DNA from 4 places in the Martinezella sp. CNPSo 3890 genome. Region 2 is predicted to be linked to each of the others. Evidence: predicted binding sites of a transcription regulator. Region 2 holds the regulator's gene; each other region holds the start of a gene.
What was found. The regulator LexA, encoded in region 2, represses DNA repair genes until DNA is damaged. The targets are predictions, from matches to a motif close to TGTTCNNNNTGTGTTCNG.

Region 1 (5,018 bases), 1.1 Mb from region 2:
CAAGAGCACGAAAGCCCGCGTATTCAAATCCGTCACCCCCTCATCCGACCCTTCGGGCCACCTTCTCCCCGAGGGGAGAAGGAACTTGCGGAGGCGGCATCGAAGAACATGCCTGACCCGCCCGGCCTCAATAACCCCAATTCACCGCCACATGCCCCGCATCCGCGCCCCCACATCGACACGCACCTCTCGCGCTCGGATAGCGGCGGCACTTTCAGCCCGCGCCTGCGGCCAGCCGCAAACCTCGAAGAACTGTAGCAAGGTTGCCGGAATGAAGCGGGTGCGCGAGGCAAAGACATGCTTGTCGCCCTGCGCATGCTGGCCGTGCACGAAGAAGCGCTGCGGAATGACGAGGTCGAGATTGTCCTTCGCCCGCGTCATCGCGACGTAGAGCAGCCGCCGTTCCTCCTCGATCTCGGCCGATGATCCGACCGCGAGATCGGCGGGGATGCAGCCGTCGACGGCGTTGAGGATGAAGACCTTCGTCCATTCCTGGCCCTTGGCGGAATGGATAGTCGACAGGATCAGGTAGTCCTCGTCCAGCAGCGGCACGCCGGCCTGATCGCTGGTGGCGTCAGGCGGATCAAGCGTCAATTCCGTGAGGAAGCGCTCGCGCGAGCCGTAGCCCGCGGCGATCTGTTCGAGCTGGACGAGATCCGCCTGGCGGGTCGCGGCATCCTCATGCGCGCGTTCCAGATGCGGCTCGTACCATTGGCGAACCAGGCCGATTTCCCCCGGCCAGCCGGCCTTGCCGCTTTTGACCTCCCGCATCGTCTCGACAAAGGCGGTCCAGTCGTCGCCCGTGCGCGGCGGTGGCGGCAGTTCGGTGAGTGCGGTAATCGGGCTTGCCTCTTCGCCGATCTGGTCGAGCACGCGCTGCGCCGTGGAGGGGCCGACGCCGGGCAAGAGCTGCATCAGGCGGAAGCCGGCGACGCGATCGCGCGGGTTCTGGGCGAAGCGAAGCGCCGCCAGCATATCCTTGACATGAGCGCTATCGAGGAACTTCAGCCCACCGAACTTGACGAAGGGAATGTTGCGCCGGGTGAGTTCCACTTCCAGCGGGCCGCTATGGCTGGAGGTACGGAATAGCACTGCCTGTTGCTTCAGCCTTACGCCGCCCTCACGATTTTCCAGTATCTGATCGGCGATGTAGCGCGCCTGATCGGCCTCGTCGCGCACCGTCACCAGCCGCGGCCGTTCCGTGCTTTGCCGTTCGGTGCGCAGGTTCTTGGTGAAGCGCTCCGAGGCGAGATCGATTACAGCATTGGCGGCAGCAAGGATCGGCTGCGTCGAACGGTAGTTGCGGTCGAGCGTCACGATATCGGCCGAGGGCGTGAAGGCTTTCGGGAAGTCGAGAATGTTGCGCACGGTCGCGGCGCGGAAGGAATAGATCGACTGCGCATCGTCACCGACGACGGTCAGTCCGCGGCCATCGGGCTTGAGAGCCAGCAGAATGGAGGACTGCAGCCGGTTGGTGTCCTGATATTCGTCGACAAGCACATGGTCGAAGCGGCTGCCGATATCCTCGGCGATCAGCGGCTCTTGCAGCATATGCGCCCAATAGAGCAGCAAGTCGTCATAATCGAGCACGTTCTGCGCCTGTTTCGCCTCGACATAAGAGGCGAAGAGATCACGCAGCTGCTGCTCCCACATGGCGCACCACGGGAAGTAATCCCGCAGCACGCCGTCGAGCGGCGCTTCCGCATTGACGGAGCGCGAATAGATCGCAAGGCATGTCGCCTTGGTCGGGAAGCGGTTCTCCGTCTTCGAGAAGCCGAGATCATGGCGTGCAAGATTCATCAGGTCGGCGCTGTCTTCCCGGTCGTGGATCGTGAAGGCCGGATCGATGCCGATCTGCTCGGCATAGTCCCTGAGCAGACGTGCGCCGATACCGTGGAACGTGCCGCTCCATGCCAGCGCGTCGGCGTTAATGCCGGCATTCGCGCCCAGCACCTCGCGGCAGATCCGCTCGACGCGACGGCCCATCTCGGCGGCAGCGCGGCGCGAAAAGGTCATCAGCAGGATGCGGCGCGGGTCCGCACCTCTAACGATTAGATGCGCGACGCGATGGGCAAGCGTATTCGTCTTGCCGGAGCCGGCCCCGGCGATGACGAGCAGCGGCCCGGCAATATGACCGTCGCCTGCCGTCGTGCCATGTTCCACCGCCAGCCGTTGCTCCGGGTTCAGCTTTTCCAGATAGGCGGCGGTCATCAACTCTCCTGAGTACCTCCGGCAGCAGGCGGAGCGCGGCATGCGGCGAATCGCAAGCGCGAAAATATAGGGACGTTCTATGGATGTTCCGAATCGCCAAAGCCTGTCAAGATGAACAGGGCCTGCACGCGGATGTGACCTCCGGCGCAAGAATCTTATCCGGATTTGCACTCGTCCGGCTCGAAAAGGATCTTCTTCGTGCTTATGTATCATTCCGGCGCAGCATTTTGAGTTTTTGGGGCTTCGTAATGCGTAGAATGAAGGTTTCAAAACATGAACGAAACGATTGCCACCGGGCTGCGTCTGCCTAGCGGCCTCGTGGCTTTGCCGGACGGCCGCCTGGCGGTCGTGGAAATGGATGCCAGTCGCCGCTGTCTGAAACTTTTCGACGCAAGCGGCGTACCGCAGGAACTTTGCCGGGTCGGCGGCCGGCCGATGGGGATTGCGGTCGATGGCGACGGATGTTTCTGGGTAGCCAACGGCCCGGAGAATTCTCTTGTCAGATTATCGGCGCAAGGCCGCGTCCTGCAAGTCATCGAGGGTAGCGCGGATGGTCCCTTTCTGCATCCGAATGCACTCGCTTTCGGACCCGACGGCCTGCTTTACATGACTGATTCCGGCATCCGTCTTGCCAATCTTCTCGAAGGCGGCCACATCCATCCCGATTTCTTCAAGGCGGCTTATAATGGCTGCGTCTATCAGATCGATCCGGCTGAGGGACGGGTCATCCGTGTCCTCGCAGCCGGTCTGCTCTTTGCGAGCGGTATTGCCTTCGATGCCGATGGATTGCTCTATTATAGTGAAACACTGACTGGAAAAATCTATCGGCAGGTCGTTGGCGGCAGGCAGGAAATGTTTGTCCAGTCGATGACATCGCCCGCCGTGAACGCGCTGCGCGGGCCGGCCGGCCTCGCCTTTGATCGCAGTGGCATGCTTTACTGCGCCATGTACGGCCTGGGTGAAATTTCCATGGTGGACGCCGAGGGAAAAATGGCCGGTCATATCCGCACGGACGGCGCGCGCCCAGCTAATATTGCTTTTACCGTGGACGGCAAACATCTGCTCGTCAGCGAACAGGAAAACGGTGTCGTGGAAAAGATTACGGCGCCGCGTCCGGGCTTGCCTTTGCATATGCCGCCGATTTCGTAGGCGGTGGAGGACATGCCCGGAAGGCGGGCATGTCCTCTTTTCATTTATTATGCGGCAGGAATCTGCTTGTTGTCCTTACCGGACTTGCCGTCTGTCGATGCCGTATCATTGGCAACCGGCTTGGCATGACGGCGGCGCCAGTCGCCGAGGAACAGCAGGATCGGTGCCGCGATGAAGACCGACGAGGCGCCGGCAACGAGGATGCCGAACACCATCGGGATCGCGAAGCTGGAGACGGCGCTGCCGCCCCAGATTGCCATCGGCACCAGCGCCAGGAAGGCGGTGGCGTTGGTATAGAGGCTTCGCGCCAGGGTCTCGTTGATCGATTTGTCGATGATGTCGCGCAGCGGCATCGACTTGTAAAGCCGCATGTTTTCACGCATGCGGTCATAGACCACGACCTTGTCGTTCACCGAATATCCCACAAGCGTCAGGATCGCGGCGATGGCTGTCAGGTTGAAATCGAGGCCGGTGATCGCGAAGAAGCCGATCGCCTTGGTGACGTCGAGCACCAGCGTCACGATGGCGCCGACCGCGAACGGCCATTCGAAGCGATACCAGATGTAGAACAGCATCGCCAGGCTGGCGATCACGACCGACAGGATGCCGGCCCAGGCAAGCTCGCCCGAAACCTTCGGACCGATGACATCGGTGCCTTCGATGGTCGCGCTCGGGTCGATCTTGACGATTTCGGCTTTGAGCTTGGTCACTGCCGCCGTCTGCGCCTCTTCGCCGCCGTCCTGGCGCTGGGCGCGGACAAGGAGGCTGTTATTGTCGCCGAAGGACTGCAGTGCGATTTCGCCGAGGCCAAGCGTGTTCAGGCCCTCGCGGAACGTCGCCAGATCGGCCGCGTCCTTGGTCTTGACCGACATCTGGATGCCGCCTCGGAAATCGACGCCGTAGTTGAGGCCCGGATGGATGAACAGGACCACCGAGGCAAGCGACAGGATCGCCGAGACGGTGACGCCGAAGAAGCGGGCCTTCATGAACTGGATGTGCTTGTCATAGGGGCTGAAGGGGATCAGCGGCCTGATGTTGATCACCTTCAGCTTGCGGCGACGGGTGATGGCGATCATCACGACACGCACGAAGGCGACGGAGGTGAACATCGAGATGATGAGGCCGAGACCCATGGTCACGGCAAAGCCGCGAACCGGGCCGGAGCCAAAGTAGAACAGGATGGCGGCGGCAATCAGCGCCGTCATGTTGCCGTCGATGATCGTCGAATAGGCCTTCTTGAAGCCGTTATCGATGGCGGCGAAGGCGCCGCGGCCCTTGCGGGTCTCTTCGCGGATGCGCTCGTTGATAAGAACGTTGGCATCAACCGCGAGGCCGATACCAAGGACGACGCCGGCGATGCCGGGCAGCGTCAGCGTGGCGCCGACAAGCGTCAGGGCCGAGAAGGTCAGGACTGTGTGGATGAGCAGGGCAACATTCGCCAGAATCCCCCAGGCGCCATAGAGCACGAAGATGAAGGCGGCAACCAGAACGAAGCCGACCAGGCCGCTATAGATGCCCTTCTGGATCGCGTCGCTACCAAGGTCGGCGCCGACGGTGCGCTCCTCGATGACGGTGAGCTTGGCCGGCAGGGCACCGGCGCGCAGCAAGGCTGCAAGCGTGGTGGCGCTGTCTGCGGTGAAGTTGCCGGAGATCTGGCC
Region 2 (5,018 bases):
GCATCGAAGATGACGGGCGCGCCCATCGCCGCCATGATCGGCAGCGAGCGCATATCCGAGACCAGCGTGTTGTAGCCGAAGGAGGCACCGCGCTCGCAGAGAAGAATATTCGGGTTGCCGCTGTCGTTCAGCTTGGCAAGCACGTTCTTCATGTCCCACGGCGCCAAGAACTGGCCTTTCTTGACGTTGACCACGCGGCCGGTCTTGGCGGCTGCAACCAAAAGATCGGTCTGGCGCGACAGAAAAGCAGGGATCTGCAGGATATCGACCGTCTTGGAAACGATGGCGCACTGCTCTTCCGTATGGATATCGGTCAGAACCGGAAAGCCATATTCCTTCTTCAGGTCTTCAAAGACTTCCAGCGCCTTTTCCAGGCCGATGCCACGCTTGCCTGACAGCGATGTGCGGTTCGCCTTGTCGAAGGAGGACTTGTAGACAAGGCCGATGCCCAGCTTGCCGCAAAGTTCCTTCAGGACGCCGGCAACCATGAACGCATGGTCGCGGCTTTCCATCTGGCAGGGGCCGGCAATCAGCGACAGCTTTGCAGTATTGGAAAAGAGGACCTTGGAGGCACCCTCGCCGACGGTGACTTCCGAATTCGTGCTCATATTATCTCCTCAAAGGCGAACAATGCGCCCTGACCGGGTGCCAACCTCGCCAATAGACGATTGTTCTTACGCGTATAGGTGACGCCGTTAGCAGTGAAATGCGACGATGTCACGGAAAGATCGCGCGTTTTGAAAAGGATTGCACGTGCTCTGAGCCCCGGATCATTCGTGCGAACAGGTAGATCATAGAATGCCTCCATTCCTTCCGGCGTCAAAATCTCCAGATCGGCATTGGCGGCCTTGATCGTCAGGCCAAAGGAATGCTCCATAATGCGCGGGCCACCGACAAGCTCCTCGAAGAAGCCGCGATAGGCCGCCGGCTTCGGCGCGCAAAGCGCTACCCGCGCGATACCAGTCACGCCGTTTTCGTGACGCTCGAGCACACTGCGGTCAGCCGGCAGCGGATTGATGCGCTGACAGCAGAAAGCGAGAAAATCCGGCGCGCGCAGATCGGCGGCGAAGGCAAGACGAAAACCGGCCGTGGTTTCCGTTCCATCCGGCATCTTCATGGGACGGGAGAAATCCAGCATCTGCCCCGCCGAAATCGCAGCTGCTTTGAAGCGCTCGTCATCCGCCACCGCGTCATCCGTACCGAATACCACGGCCGAAAAGCCATTTTCGCCGACCCGGAAGCGATAAGCCTGGTCACGAGCAACGAAAACGTTGCCATCCAAGATGCTCTTTTCGCACTGCTCCATCGATGCCACGCCCAGAGGCTCTAAATAGGTTTTATCGGCAAGGAAGACGCAAGCATTCTGCGTGCCAAAGGGATGGCGCGCATCTGGAGCCACTGTAAAACCGAGCTTGCCGAGGCGCTCGCGTGCCAGAGCGATATCGACGGTCGGCAGCACGAGATGATCCAGCGGATGCGGAGACGAAATCATGGCTTCTCCTGTTTGCTTGCCGAAGCAGATTTGCGCCCATCCCCCGCGCAATTCAAGATGGAAGCATGGAACACCCGGAGCACACGACATGGATCGAAGGCAATCTCGCAAACGTGATTGCTGATTCTCTGCCATGGCTGGCTCATGCAGCCGCGCGGCACGTTCATCCAAATGCTCGGCGCACGGGCTGAACGACAAAGTCTCGGAAGCGAGTAGAGCGGCATTTCTCTTATTTTTCTGCAGGTTAACGGAGACACAGCGCGCCGATGTTCGGAGCCGATCCATTCGCAAATGGTAATTATTTAACTGACCTCACAAGGCTTTACCGAAATTTAAGTACTTGCGGAACACATATGGAACATATAGTGTCCGTTCTGGATTTGTTTCACAGCTTTTCTTGATTCTGGGGTTCCAAGACGATGTTGACGCGCAAGCAGCAGGAACTGCTTCTCTTCATTCACGAACGCATGAAGGAATCCGGGGTTCCGCCATCTTTCGACGAGATGAAGGATGCACTGGATCTGGCATCGAAATCCGGTATTCATCGCCTGATTACGGCACTGGAGGAGCGGGGCTTTATCCGCCGGCTGCCGAACCGGGCCAGAGCGCTCGAAGTCATCAAGCTTCCCGACGCCTATAATCCGAGCCTGCAGCAGCGCCGCGGCTTTTCTCCGAGCGTTATCGAGGGCAGCCTCGGAAAGCCGCAGCCCGTTGCCCCGCCCGCTCCGTCGAAGGTGGCAAATGACGATCACAATGGCTCGGCGTCGGTGCCCGTGATGGGCCGCATCGCTGCCGGTGTTCCGATCTCGGCCATCCAGAACAATACGCACGACATTACCGTTCCCGCCGACATGCTCGGATCCGGCGAACATTATGCGCTTGAAGTTCGAGGGGATTCGATGATCGATGCCGGAATTTTCGACGGCGATACCGTCATCATCCGCAATTCGACGACGGCCAATCCCGGCGATATCGTCGTTGCACTCGTCGACGACGAAGAAGCGACACTGAAGCGCTTCCGCCGCAAGGGTGCCTCCATCGCGCTGGAAGCCGCAAACCCGGCCTATGAAACCCGCATCTTCGGGCCGGACCGCGTCAAAGTTCAGGGCAAGCTCGTTGGCCTTATTCGTCGCTATCACTAACCGGTGAATTGTCGACGACGGGTGACGCTGGCGCAATTGGCGCGTCGAATTTGCCAGTGCGCCAATCATAGGTTCGATGCCTGGTCCATGGACGCTGCGGGTTCTCGAATGCGGCTGAGATAATGGGCCTGTCTGCGGTAAATATCATTTCGATGGAGCCGGTTTTGCGCAATGTCTCACCGGTTATGAGCATCGCTCCGGAACGGCAGTGGTTCAGCCGCATTCGGATTGGCGTTACGACGATATTCGCCATATCGCAGGCTGAGGGTAGATAGGCTGCGTTCTCGATCGTAACCAGTATCGCGCCGTTTTCGAGGATGGCTGCGCACCATGCTCCTTTCTGGCAGGCGAAACTGCCCTGCATGGTACGGTCCAAGGCCTCCTCCATTGCGATACGGACCGCCTTCTGTTCTTCACTGTTCAATCGCTTATAACGATCTGCCTTGCCGATTTGTGGAAGTCGGCTGTCAGCCGGGAGCATGGTCGGAGGCTGATGTTCCGCCGCCACCAGTGCCTTTTGCCATTGTTCGAAAATGAAGGCCTGCGGTCTCTCGCGATTGGTCGCGAGTATATCGTCCTGGCGCAATGCGACCAGGACGCCATCTTCGGAGATCATCAGGTCGGGTTTCGGTACGCCAGATCCGAATGCCGCCAAGCCCATGGACAAGAGCGATAATAGCAGGCCCAGATGGCGAAGCCGGGTCCGTAATATGCTCATGATCAGGAAGCCGATAATGAATGTGGGCATCAGCCAGGCCGGCTGGCGACCGAAGGTGATGTCGCCTCCCCAACCAGCTACGGTTCTTGCGATCACGATAACGAGTTCCAGTCCCTCGCCGGTTACTTTCCAGAAAGGCCCGTCGAGACCGAGCGGCATGAGCAGCATCGCCGCCATGCCGAATGGCATGACGATAAAGGAGACGATGGGCATAGCAGCGAGATTGGCGGCGAGCCCATATGTCGCCAATCGGTGAAAATGCTCGATCGAGAAGATAGCCGTCGACGCGCCGCCGATGAACGAGGTCGACGTCACGCCTGCGAAGAAGCGCATGACGAACAATAGCGGACTTAATAGACGGACGCGCGGCAAAATGTTTTCGCGATGTCGCCGCCGCTTCCATAGCGAATAGCCCGACACCAGCGCCAGCGTCGCCGCATAGGACATCTGGAAACTCGGGCCGAGCACTTGTGACGGCGACAGTACGAGAATGACAATGGCAGAAAGTGCGACGTTGCGCAGACTGATCGATGGCCGATCGAAAAGCACGGCCACGAGCATGATCGCCATCATGATGAAGGCACGCTCGGCGGATACACCGAAGCCGGAGATGAGATAATAGGCCGTTACGGTGAGAAGCGCGCCGAGGGCTGCGAACTTCTTGGTCGGCCAGGCCTGCGCGACACCGGGAAACAGGCTGAACAAGTAGCGTAGGCCGATGTAGAAAATGCCGGCCGACAACGCCATGTTCAGACCGGAAATTGCAATGATATGGGTCAGACCGGCAATTCTCAGCGCTTCGGTCGTATCCTTGGAGATTGCGCGTCGCTCATCGGTGACAAGCGCTGCGGCAAAGGCGCCGGTATCTCCCGGCAAGGTTTGCCTGATCCTGTCGCCTATGCTGTTGCGCAGGCCAGCGAGCCAGATATCGGCCGCATCCAATAACGAGCCGGCCGCGTTGTCACCGGATGGCGACAGCAATTCCGGTGTTCTGTAGGCAAAGCCGTTCGCACCGATACCGTTGAAATAAGAACTGAAGGCGAAATCGTTGAGACCAAGCAAGGCCGGTCCGGCCGGCGGCGTCAACCGCGCCCTACCCTGGATGCGATCACCGAGATCGAACGGCTCCGCCTGCTTGCGCACGAAGATCGTAACCCGCTGCGGCGCGCGGCGAATGGAAGGTTTTTCCGTTGCCTCGACGCGAACGACATAGCGCCAGCGTCCATTGTCATAGGATTCCCGTCGTTCGATCTGACCGGTCACGGTCGTGGTCACGGCCGAATCGAGCATGACGGTAGAAACCCGCCAGCTCTCGCATTGCGCCAGCGCCATGCCCAGGCAAAGGAGCATGCCTGCAAAAAGCAGATGGCGAAACAGCCTGCCTGCCTCCCGCATGAGCGCAAAGCCACAGGTAAAGACCAACAGGCCTGCAAGAACAGCCTGTGGAGGCGGATCGCTGCCAGCCTTGAACCAGAAAATTGCACCAAGGCCCATATAGATCGGCGCAAGCAGGACCGCGCGACCATGGGCCGCCTCCTCTTCGATCAATCCGAAGGTGCCAAGTCGAATGCGGCTTGATACCCGCAATAGCCGGGATGTCAGCCGCGTCTGGTCCTGCGTCCGTTCCCGTCGCTGCACTTCGGCGGGCAAGATATTCGTGGCAACA
Region 3 (5,018 bases), on a different contig from region 2:
GCTTCGAAGCGCTTTAAAATCAAAAAAGTAGAGCAAGATGTCGTCCGAAAACCGCGGGACATTTTCGGCACCATGCTCTGAGGCGTCTTGAAGGGTATTTCCAGAAGAAGTGGTGAAAGCGGAGCGGGCTACCCGAGCTTCGGGCGTCCCGCCTCCGCAACAAAAAGGGGAGTGGCACATGAGCAGAGTGGCATTGGTAACCGGCGGTACGCGCGGCATCGGAGCCGCCATTTCGATGGCGCTGCACAATGCGGGTTACAAGGTGGCGGCAACCTATGCCGGCAATGACGAGAAGGCCCGGGCTTTCCACGATGTGACGGGTATCTCGGTCCACAAATGGGATGTCACCGACTATGAGGCGTGCGGCAAGGGAATTGCCAAGGTCGAGCACGATCTGGGCCATGTCGACATCCTGGTCAACAATGCCGGCATCACCCGTGACGCCATGTTCCATAAGATGACGCCGCAGCAGTGGCATGAGGTCATCAACACCAATCTCACCGGCCTCTTCAACATGACGCATCAGGTCTGGCAGGGCATGCGCGACCGCAGCTTCGGCCGCGTCATCAATATCTCTTCGATCAACGGCCAGAAGGGGCAGATGGGCCAGGCGAACTATTCCGCCGCCAAGGCAGGGGATCTCGGCTTCACCAAGGCGCTTGCCCAAGAAGGGGCCGCCAAGAACATTACCGTGAACGCGATTTGCCCTGGCTATATCGGTACTGAGATGGTGCTGGCGGTGCCGGAGAAAGTGCTGAACGAGCGCATCATCCCGCAGATCCCCGTTGGGCGCCTCGGCGAGCCTGAGGAAATCGCCCGTATCGCGGTTTTCCTCGCCAGCGACGATGCCGGTTTCATCACGGGATCGACCATATCTGCCAATGGCGGCCAGCTCTTCGTATAAGCAATTCCAGAAGAAGCGCAGGGCTTTCCCGCGCGAAGCTGCGTAAAGGCAATGAGATTGGAGCGGCTTGGAACTCTTGCGGGAGGCTGAGCCGCTTCAGGCCGTTTTGGAGCCAGATGCCGAAAAGTATCAGGGGATTTTCGGACGACATCACGCCTACTTCTCAGATTCCAGAGTGGATTCAGATTTTAGGCCGACTCGACCTAAAATCATCTGGCTCTAGGGGCGGATTAAGAGTTCCCAGTCCCGGCGTGCAATCATCCCCGGTTTGAATTTGCTTGCTGTCGCTGCCGTGGCTTGAATTCTAGAACGACGGCTTCAAGTGTGACCTGCTGCTTTTCCTTGCCGCGTGCTCTTGCCGCGCTGGCGAGGGCGTAGAAAGTCGTGCCGATGAGCACGAGTGCTGCAATGCTTGCGATGATTGCGGCCATGATGCCGTTCCTTTCTCAAAACACTGCCCCTTCCCGCGGTCGTTGGCGCGGGAAGACGATTTTCCTGAGGGAACGGTTGTTCCGTGAGTTTGTTCCAGAACGGGTCCTGACCGGCCGTAAAGGACGATCGGTCAGGCGATGCCGGCTTTAGCGGCAGCGAGCTTCGTAACGGTGACCATACCGGTCGCGGTAGATGCAATATCCGCGACGATCTTCCGAGCGTCCGATGAGATTGCCGACCACGCCGCCAGCGACTGCGCCGACAGCGGCGCCACCCCAGCTATGCGTGGCTACGCCGCCGACTAGCGCGCCGGTACCGGCGCCGATGGCTGTGCCTTTTTCCGTTGCCGTGCACGACGCCAATGCGCCGAGGAGGGCGATCGCGACGATGATCTTCTTCATGGTGTTAGCTCCCTAGTGTTGCGAGGTTTGAACAATAACCTGCGGATCAGATCCGTCCCATTAATAACAGAATGAGGACAATGACGAGAACAAGCCCGAGACCGCCCGATGGGCCATATCCCCATGACCGGCTGTAACCCCAGCTGGGTAGTGCGCCGATCAGCAGCAGAATCAGTATCACAAGCAATACCGTACCAAGCATGATGTGTCTCCTCCATGTCGATCGCTTGAATATAACGCCAATATCGCTTCCGATCCGACGTTATCCTTCCAGCGCTCCAGCTCAAATCCATATCCAGGAACAGGCTGAGTTCCGCAATTCTGTGCAGATAAACTTGCGTGCTCGATAATTGTTCCGGCTAAGAAATAAAAATGCGAGTACGCAGGGGCCTGGGCTCTTAGGGAAACGTTAGTGCGGCAACCTCATATGGCCGTCGCCGGGGCGATGAGAGATCCGTTTGTATGGTTAAAATATGATTAAAATACAATGGGTTGTGGTGAACGAAACGGGAAAGGCCAGATGTCTGTGATTCGTCGGCGATTCGTTCTCTATTTGGACTTGGGCTAACCGCGAGCCTCCTCCAGGTGCGCCGTCGCCGGTGCCGGAAGGGCGAAGCGGAGCACAGGTGAACCGCACAGATGGTGTTTTCGCCAGGCGATTGGTTAATTTGCGGCAGGTTTGTGGGAGGCTCGTCTATTCAGGGCAGTGCTATTTCGCGATGCTGTTCCGACGAAATACAATATGTAGCCGTGAACAAATACGATACCTGCCCCTATCCGCGATTCGTCACCGATTCGTTCCGGCTTTGATCGATGTGTTAATGGCTGCAGCTTTTGCGTGTATTTGTTGATTCGTTATAGCTGCGCTCGTTAAAAGGTTAATCACAATCGCTGATTCGGCTGTAATTCAGGGCTCAACCATTCAGAGTCCGGTATGTCCGTGCCAGGGAAGCACTAGATATTGTGGAGAACAGAAACGGAACCGCCTGGAATCTGCGATTCGTCTCCGATTCGTTCCGGCTTTGGCCCGGATGTTAACGCGATCCCTTGATTCACGCGAAACTTCATTATTTACAAATCATTAACCATAATGCGATGGGAAATTTCGCTGGCTGTGCATTCTCCGCTTGACTCCTTTTGCCTTGGAAAAGCTGCGTAAACAAGATTCAGCATTTGGTGTGAATCTTTTCATTGAAATCCATATGTAGTCGTGAACAAATGAAGAACGCAGCGGAGTCAGCGATTCGTCTCCGATTCGTTCTCAAGCTGTTCCGGAATCGCCGGGACTCGCATGGGATGCAGCTGAAATGTATCTTACGGTTGAGACGATCAAATATGAAATCGGTTGTTGTCGTATCTGTTTTTTCATTCGGGTCTTGCCTTTGTCACATATGGTCGTCATCTGTTCGTTTCCTCCAGGAGGAACATGCTGATCGGAAGACGGTAGTTTCTCGCCCATGCACGGACCTATGACTCAGACTTCGCAGCCCATGATCCTGAGCGGACGCGGCGTAACCGCGGTGCTCGGACCAACCAATACCGGCAAAACCCATTATGCTATCGAGCGCATGGTGGCACACGGCAGCGGCGTGATCGGCCTGCCGCTGCGGCTGCTTGCCCGCGAGGTCTATACGCGCGTCGTCGAAAAGGTCGGGGCACACAATGTCGCGCTCGTGACCGGCGAGGAAAAAATATCGCCACCCAATGCGCGCTATTCGGTCTGCACCGTCGAGGCCATGCCGCGCGAGACGCGCGCTTCCTTCGTCGCCATTGACGAGGTGCAGCTTGCCGGTGACCTAGAGCGCGGGCATATCTTCACCGACCGTATCCTGCATCTGCGCGGCCGCGATGAAACCCTGCTGCTTGGTGCCGGCACCATGCGGCCGATTCTCGAACAGCTTCTGCCAGGAATTACGGTTCTCGAACGGCCCAGGCTGTCGCATCTCTTCTACGCCGGGCAGAAGAAGATCACGCGCCTGCCGCAGCGCACGGCGATCGTCGCCTTTTCCGCCGACGAGGTCTATGCGATCGCCGAGCTTATCCGCCGCCAGCGCGGTGGCGCGGCCGTCGTTCTCGGGGCGCTCAGTCCACGTACCCGCAATGCGCAGGTGGCCCTCTATCAGGAAGGTGATGTCGAATATCTGGTTGCGACAGATGCGATCGGCATGGGGCTCAACCTCGATGTCGATCATGTCGCCTTCGCCCAGGACCGCAAGTTCGACGGCTATCAGTTCCGCAACCTCAATCCGGCCGAGCTTGGCCAGATCGCAGGTCGTGCCGGCCGTCACCTTAAGGATGGCACTTTCGGGGTGACGGGGCAGGTGGACCCGTTCGATGACGAGCTGGTGCGCCGGATCGAGGGACACGAATTCGATATGGTCAAGGTGCTGCAATGGCGCAGCAAGGATCTGGATTTCGCTTCGATCGCGGCGTTGCGTGCAAGTTTGGAAGACGCGCCTCGCGTGCAGGGCTTGACGCGGGCGCTGCCTGCGGTAGACCAGCAGGCGTTGGAATATCTGTCACGCGATCTGGAGATAGTCGATCTTGCCAGCAACCCGGCTCGGGTTGAGAAATTGTGGGAGGCCTGTGCGCTTCCCGACTATCGGCGCATCACGCCTGCCCAGCACGCCGATCTCATTGCCGCCCTCTTTTCCGATCTCGTGCGCTATGGCACGGTGAAAGAGGATTTTCTGGCCGAACAGGTGCATCGCGCCGATCGGACGGACGGCGAGATCGACACGCTTTCGGCGCGAATCGCGCAGATAAGGACTTGGACCTATGTGTCGAACCGGCCTGGCTGGCTTGCCGATCCGACACACTGGCAAGAAAAGACGCGGGAAATCGAAGATCGATTGTCCGACGCGTTACATGAGAGGTTGACGAAACGCTTTGTTGATCGCAGGACATCTGTGCTCATGAAGCGCCTGAGAGAGAATGCGATGCTGGAAGCTGAAATCAGTGTGAATGGAGATGTCTTCGTTGAGGGACATCATGTGGGACAGTTGACCGGATTCCGGTTCACGCCTATCGCAGGGACCGAAGGGCCTGATGCCAAGGCCGTCCAGACGGCCTCGCAAAAGGCGCTGGCGCTGGAATTCGAGGCACGTGCCGCACGTCTGCATGCGGCCGGCAACGGCGATCTCGCGATCAGTGCCGATGGCCTCGTGCGCTGGCTCGGCGATCCCGTCGCGCGCCTGTCAGGCAGCGATCATGTCATGCGTCCGCGCGTCATCCTGCTCGCCGACGAGCAGCTGACCGGCAATGCGCGCGATCATGTCGCC
Region 4 (5,018 bases), on a different contig from region 2:
ATGCGCGAGGCAAGCATGGGGCAGAGCGTCAGCGCCACGATCGACGACAGGCCGACGGAGAAGGCAAGCACGAAGCCGAATTCGCGGAACAGGCCGCCCACCTGCCCCGGCAGGAAGGAGAGCGGAATGAACACGGCAGCAAGCGTGGCCGTCGTCGCAATGACGGCGAAGAAAACTTCGCGCGTGCCAAGCACGGCGGCAGCGCGAGGCCCGATCTTCTCCGCCCTGCGCCGCACGATATTCTCGAGCACGACGATGGCGTCATCGACCACGAGGCCGGTCGCAAGCACGATTGCCAGCAGCGTCAGGATATTGACCGAGAAACCGACCATGTAGAGCGCGGCAAGCGTGCCGATCAGCGCCACCGGCATGGTGACGACCGGTATCAGCGTCGCCCGCCAGTCGCGCAGGAAGAGATAGATGACTGCGGTGACGATCAACGCCGACAGGACGAGCGCCAGCACGACCTCGTGGATCGCTCCCTGAATGAACAGGGCATCGTCGCTGGTGATGACGATGCGCGTACCCTCGGGCAGCGATTTAGACAGCTGCGCGACGACGGCCTTCACGCCTTCGGAAATATTCAAGGTATTCGACTGCGCCTGACGGATGATGCCGAGACCAACGCCCTGCACGCCGTTCGAACGCAGCGCGGTCGTGCCGTCCCTCGGTCCGAGCGTCACGGTGGCGACATCGGAAAGCCGCACGCGGTTCTTGATGATCAGCCGGGAGAAATCCTCCGGCGTCTGTAGTGCCGCCGTGGCGCGCACGACGATATCCTGCCGCGCACTCTTCAGCGATCCGGCCGGTACATCGAGTGCTGCGGTCGCAAGCGCCGTCGTCAGGTCGCCGATGGTGAGGCCTCGGCTCGCAAGGGCGGCCTGATCGACATCGATGCGGAAGATCTTCTCCTGATCGCCGTAAAGCTCGACATCGGCGACGCCCTCGACCGAAGCCAGCCGGTCGGTGATCTCCTTGTCGACCAGCTGCGTCAGGTCATCCATCGTCAACGTGGTCGAGGTGACGGCAAGCCGCATGATCGGCTGCGAATCCGAATCCGCCTTGACGATCTGAGGCGCATCCGCCTGATCGGGCAATTGTTCGGTGATGCGACCGATGGCGTCGCGGACATCATTGGCGGCAACCGAAAGATCGGTCGCGTCGGAAAATTCGAGCGTTACCCGGCTCTGACCGAAGGAGGAACTGGAGGAAACCGACTTCAGGCCGCTGACGCGGGCAACCGCCCCTTCGATGATCTTCGTCAGCTCCTGATCCACCGTCTGCGGCGATGCGCCATCGAATACGGTCCTGACGGTCACGACCGGACGGTCGACATCGGGCAGTTCTCGCACTTCGACGCCGAAATAGGCGGCAAGACCGGCGACGACCATCAGCGTGTTGAAGACCAGCGCCAGGATCGGCCGGCGCACGAAGAGCGCGGTAAAGGATTGCTTGGCCGCTGCCGAGCCGGCATCCGCCACATCGTTGCCATCGGTCATCATTGGGTGATGACCTCCTTGGCTTGAGCGACATCGCGGGCAAAGCGAACCTCGCCACCTTCGGTCACGCGCTGCAATCCTTCGATGACGATGAGATCGCCATTGCGGAGATCGCCGCGGACCAGCACCGCATCCGGATTGCGCTGCACGATGCTGACGCGCACCTTCGAGGACTTGCCGTCAACGACGCGCCAGACATGCGCACCCGCCCCATCCCATTGGACGGCGAGCGGATCGACGGAGGGATAGGATTCGCCGGCAAAGCGCATGCCGACATTGAAGGACATGCCGGCGCGCAGAACATCGGAGGCGTTATCGATGCGAGCGCGCACGCGCAGCGTCCGGCTTGCACCGTCAACACGATTGTCGACTGCCTCGACAACGCCCGAAAATACGCGCCCCGGCAATGCCACCGACGTCGCTTCCACCGGCTGGTCGACCTTGACTGTGTTGGCGAAGCGCTCCGGCACCCAGTAATCCACCAGGATTTCCGAGCGGTCGTCTAGCATCACGATATTGGTCGTTGTCGTCACATTGTCGCCGACGACCACAGGCACGATACCGACAATCCCGTCGATCGGTGCGACCACATCGCGGCGCTTCAGCGCCAGCTCGGCCGATTGCAGCGCCAGCTTTGCGCCCTGCTCCACGATCTCGGCGTCGAAAACATCCATACGCGAGACTGTGGATTTGATATTGCGGTAGAGCTGGGATTTTTCGACAGCGCTCTTCAGCGCCACTTCCGCCTGGCCGCGAGCGATGATCTGCTCGTCGTCGTCGAGACGCGCCAGCACCTGCCCCTGCTTCACCCTGTCGCCTGACTTGATGAGAATTTCCCGGATCGTACCCGCCGCTTGCGGCATGACGACGACCGAACGGATGGCGTCGCCGGTACCGATCGCGCTCAGGCGATCGTTAACAACACCGCTGACCACCGGCTCGGTGACGACAAGCGGTATGTTCTGACCGCGCCGTCCACCGGAGCTTGCCCGCGTCTCCGACTTTCCGTCCGCCGCGCCATCGCGCGGAGCAATCCAGGCCACGACAGTCTCGGGAACGCCGACCTTCTGCAGCAGGCCCGCTGCGCTGGGCATGAAGGCCACGACAGCGGCGATGCCAGCTGCCAGCAAGAAAAAAGACAAGGAAAGCTGCTTCCAGGCGGTCATGCACGTCTCCGGCTCGTTGTGTCAGAGGCGATGAAATCGCGTCGTTGGTTTTTGTGACCCCTCATCCACCCAGCGCACTTAACCGGGGGTCAATTTCGGCTCGGACGGCTCCATAAAGCAAGATTGTGCCCGATTTGCTGCAATATCGTGTTTTTGAGCATATGCCGCAAGTTTCGCCACAGATTATGACAAAGTTGTAATCTTAGTGCGGACAACGAGACGTTTTACCCGGTGAATGGGCCGACCCATTTCCACATGAAAACAGCCGTCGATCGAGTCTTATGCCCTGTGAATGTGCACTTTTTGTTCTAGTTTCGGCCCGTTTCTTTTGCCTTTCGGGGTAGAATCATTACATTGGGCGGCATGACCATTGGACATGACGATATTCCCTTCTTTGACGAGGAGCCGGAGCACGTGGCGCCGCGCCGTTCCGCGCCGGCTGCCGGCAGCATTGGCGGCGGCATTGCGGCCCGCGCCATGGCAGCACGCGACAGCGGCCGCCGGCCCGATTATCTCTCAGGCCTCAATGCAGAACAGGCGGAAGCCGTGGAAACGCTCGACGGCCCCGTGCTGGTGCTTGCCGGCGCCGGCACCGGCAAGACGCGAGTGCTCACGACGCGCATCGCGCATATCCTGTCCACCAACCGCGCCTTCCCCAGCCAAATCCTCGCCGTCACCTTCACCAACAAAGCGGCTCGCGAGATGAAGGAACGTATCGCGCTGCTGGTCGGCGGCGCGGTCGAAGGCATGCCCTGGCTCGGCACCTTCCACTCGATCGGTGTGAAGCTGTTGCGTCGTCATGCGGAACTGGTCGGCCTCACCTCGAGCTTCACCATTCTCGATACCGACGATGTCGTCCGTCTGATCAAGCAACTGATCCAGGCCGAAGGGCTCGACGACAAGCGCTGGCCGGCCAAGCAATTTGCCGGCATGATCGACACATGGAAGAACAAGGGCCTCAGCCCCGCCGATATTCCGGAGGGTGACGCCCGCGCTTTTGCCAATGGCAAAGGCCGCGAGCTCTATGCCGCCTATCAGAACCGCCTGAAGACGCTGAACGCCTGCGACTTCGGCGACCTTTTGCTGCATCCGATCAATATGTTCCGGCAGAATCCTGATATCCTCAAGGATTATCACCAGCGCTTCCGCTACATCCTGGTCGATGAGTATCAGGACACTAACACGGCGCAATATATGTGGCTGCGCCTGCTGGCGCAGCGGCAGAAAGGCGAGCCGCAGAATGTCTGCTGCGTCGGTGACGACGACCAGTCGATCTATGGCTGGCGCGGCGCGGAGGTGGACAACATTCTCCGCTTCGAGAAGGATTTTCCGGGCGCCAAGGTCATCAAGCTCGAGCGGAACTATCGCTCCACAGAGCATATTCTCGGTGCCGCCGCGCATCTGATCGCCCATAATGAAGGCCGGCTCGGCAAGACACTGTTCACCGACCGCTCCGACCCCGACGACATCAAGGTGCAAGTGCACGCCTCCTGGGATTCCGAGGAGGAAGCGCGCGCCATCGGCGAAGAGATCGAGCAGCTGCAGCGCAACAAGCACAATCTCAACGACATCGCCATTCTCGTGCGCGCCTCCTTCCAGATGCGCGAGTTCGAAGATCGTTTCGTGACGCTCGGCCTGAACTATCGCGTCGTCGGCGGTCCGCGCTTCTACGAGCGCCTCGAAATCCGCGACGCCATGGCCTATTTCCGCCTAGTCTGCCAGCCGGCCGACGATCTCGCCTTCGAACGCATCATCAATACGCCAAAACGCGGTCTCGGCGACACCACTGTCCGTGCGCTGCATGATTATGCCCGCGTGCGCGATATCCCGATGCTGGCGGCAGCGGCCGACATCATCGAGACGGATGAGATGAAGCCGAAGGCGCGCAAGGCGCTGTTCGACGTCGTGCAATCCTTCCGCCGCTGGCAGGGCCTGCTCGAGAATACGCCGCATACCGAGCTTGCCGAGCAAATCCTCGAAGAATCCGGCTATACGGACATGTGGAAGAACGACAAATCGGCGGAAGCGCCGGGGCGGCTTGAAAACCTCAAGGAACTCATCCGTTCCATGGACAGCTTCGAATCCATGCGCGGCTTCCTCGAACACGTCGCCCTTGTTATGGATGCCGAGCAGAACGAAAATCTCGACGCCGTCTCCATCATGACGCTGCACTCCGCCAAGGGTCTGGAATTCGACACGGTGTTCCTGCCCGGCTGGGAGGAAGGCCTGTTTCCGCATCAGCGCTCACTCGACGAAAGCGGGCGCGCCGGCCTCGAGGAAGAGCGCCGCCTCGCCTATGTCGGCATCACCCGCGCCAAGCGCCGCTGCCACATCTGGTTCGTCTCCAACCGCC

Region 1: the regulator LexA is predicted to act here: its motif matches at 2,285-2,302, upstream of AC13RC_RS00420 (ATP-dependent helicase).
Region 3: the regulator LexA is predicted to act here: its motif matches at 2,948-2,965, upstream of AC13RC_RS26825 (helicase-related protein).
Region 4: the regulator LexA is predicted to act here: its motif matches at 2,959-2,976, upstream of AC13RC_RS11580 (ATP-dependent helicase).

The regions. Positions count from the first base shown of each region.
Region 1 covers NZ_JBXSOR010000001.1:83,085-88,102, forward strand. The annotation lists gene AC13RC_RS00420 (ATP-dependent helicase) at 142-2,211, opposite strand; gene AC13RC_RS00425 (SMP-30/gluconolactonase/LRE family protein) at 2,485-3,360, shown strand; gene secD (protein translocase subunit SecD) at 3,408-5,018, opposite strand, start outside.
Region 2 covers NZ_JBXSOR010000001.1:1,149,511-1,154,528, reverse strand. The annotation lists gene kdsA (3-deoxy-8-phosphooctulonate synthase) at 1-608, opposite strand, end outside; gene AC13RC_RS05680 (VOC family protein) at 605-1,492, opposite strand; gene lexA (transcriptional repressor LexA) at 1,912-2,634, shown strand; gene AC13RC_RS05670 (ComEC/Rec2 family competence protein) at 2,615-5,018, opposite strand, start outside.
Region 3 covers NZ_JBXSOR010000015.1:117,760-122,777, reverse strand. The annotation lists gene AC13RC_RS26850 (acetyl-CoA C-acetyltransferase) at 1-17, shown strand, start outside; gene phbB (beta-ketoacyl-ACP reductase) at 179-904, shown strand; gene AC13RC_RS26840 (hypothetical protein) at 1,162-1,335, opposite strand; gene AC13RC_RS26835 (YMGG-like glycine zipper-containing protein) at 1,483-1,737, opposite strand; gene AC13RC_RS26830 (DUF3309 family protein) at 1,784-1,939, opposite strand; gene AC13RC_RS26825 (helicase-related protein) at 3,207-5,018, shown strand, end outside.
Region 4 covers NZ_JBXSOR010000003.1:343,416-348,433, forward strand. The annotation lists gene AC13RC_RS11570 (efflux RND transporter permease subunit) at 1-1,502, opposite strand, end outside; gene AC13RC_RS11575 (efflux RND transporter periplasmic adaptor subunit) at 1,499-2,665, opposite strand; gene AC13RC_RS11580 (ATP-dependent helicase) at 3,029-5,018, shown strand, end outside.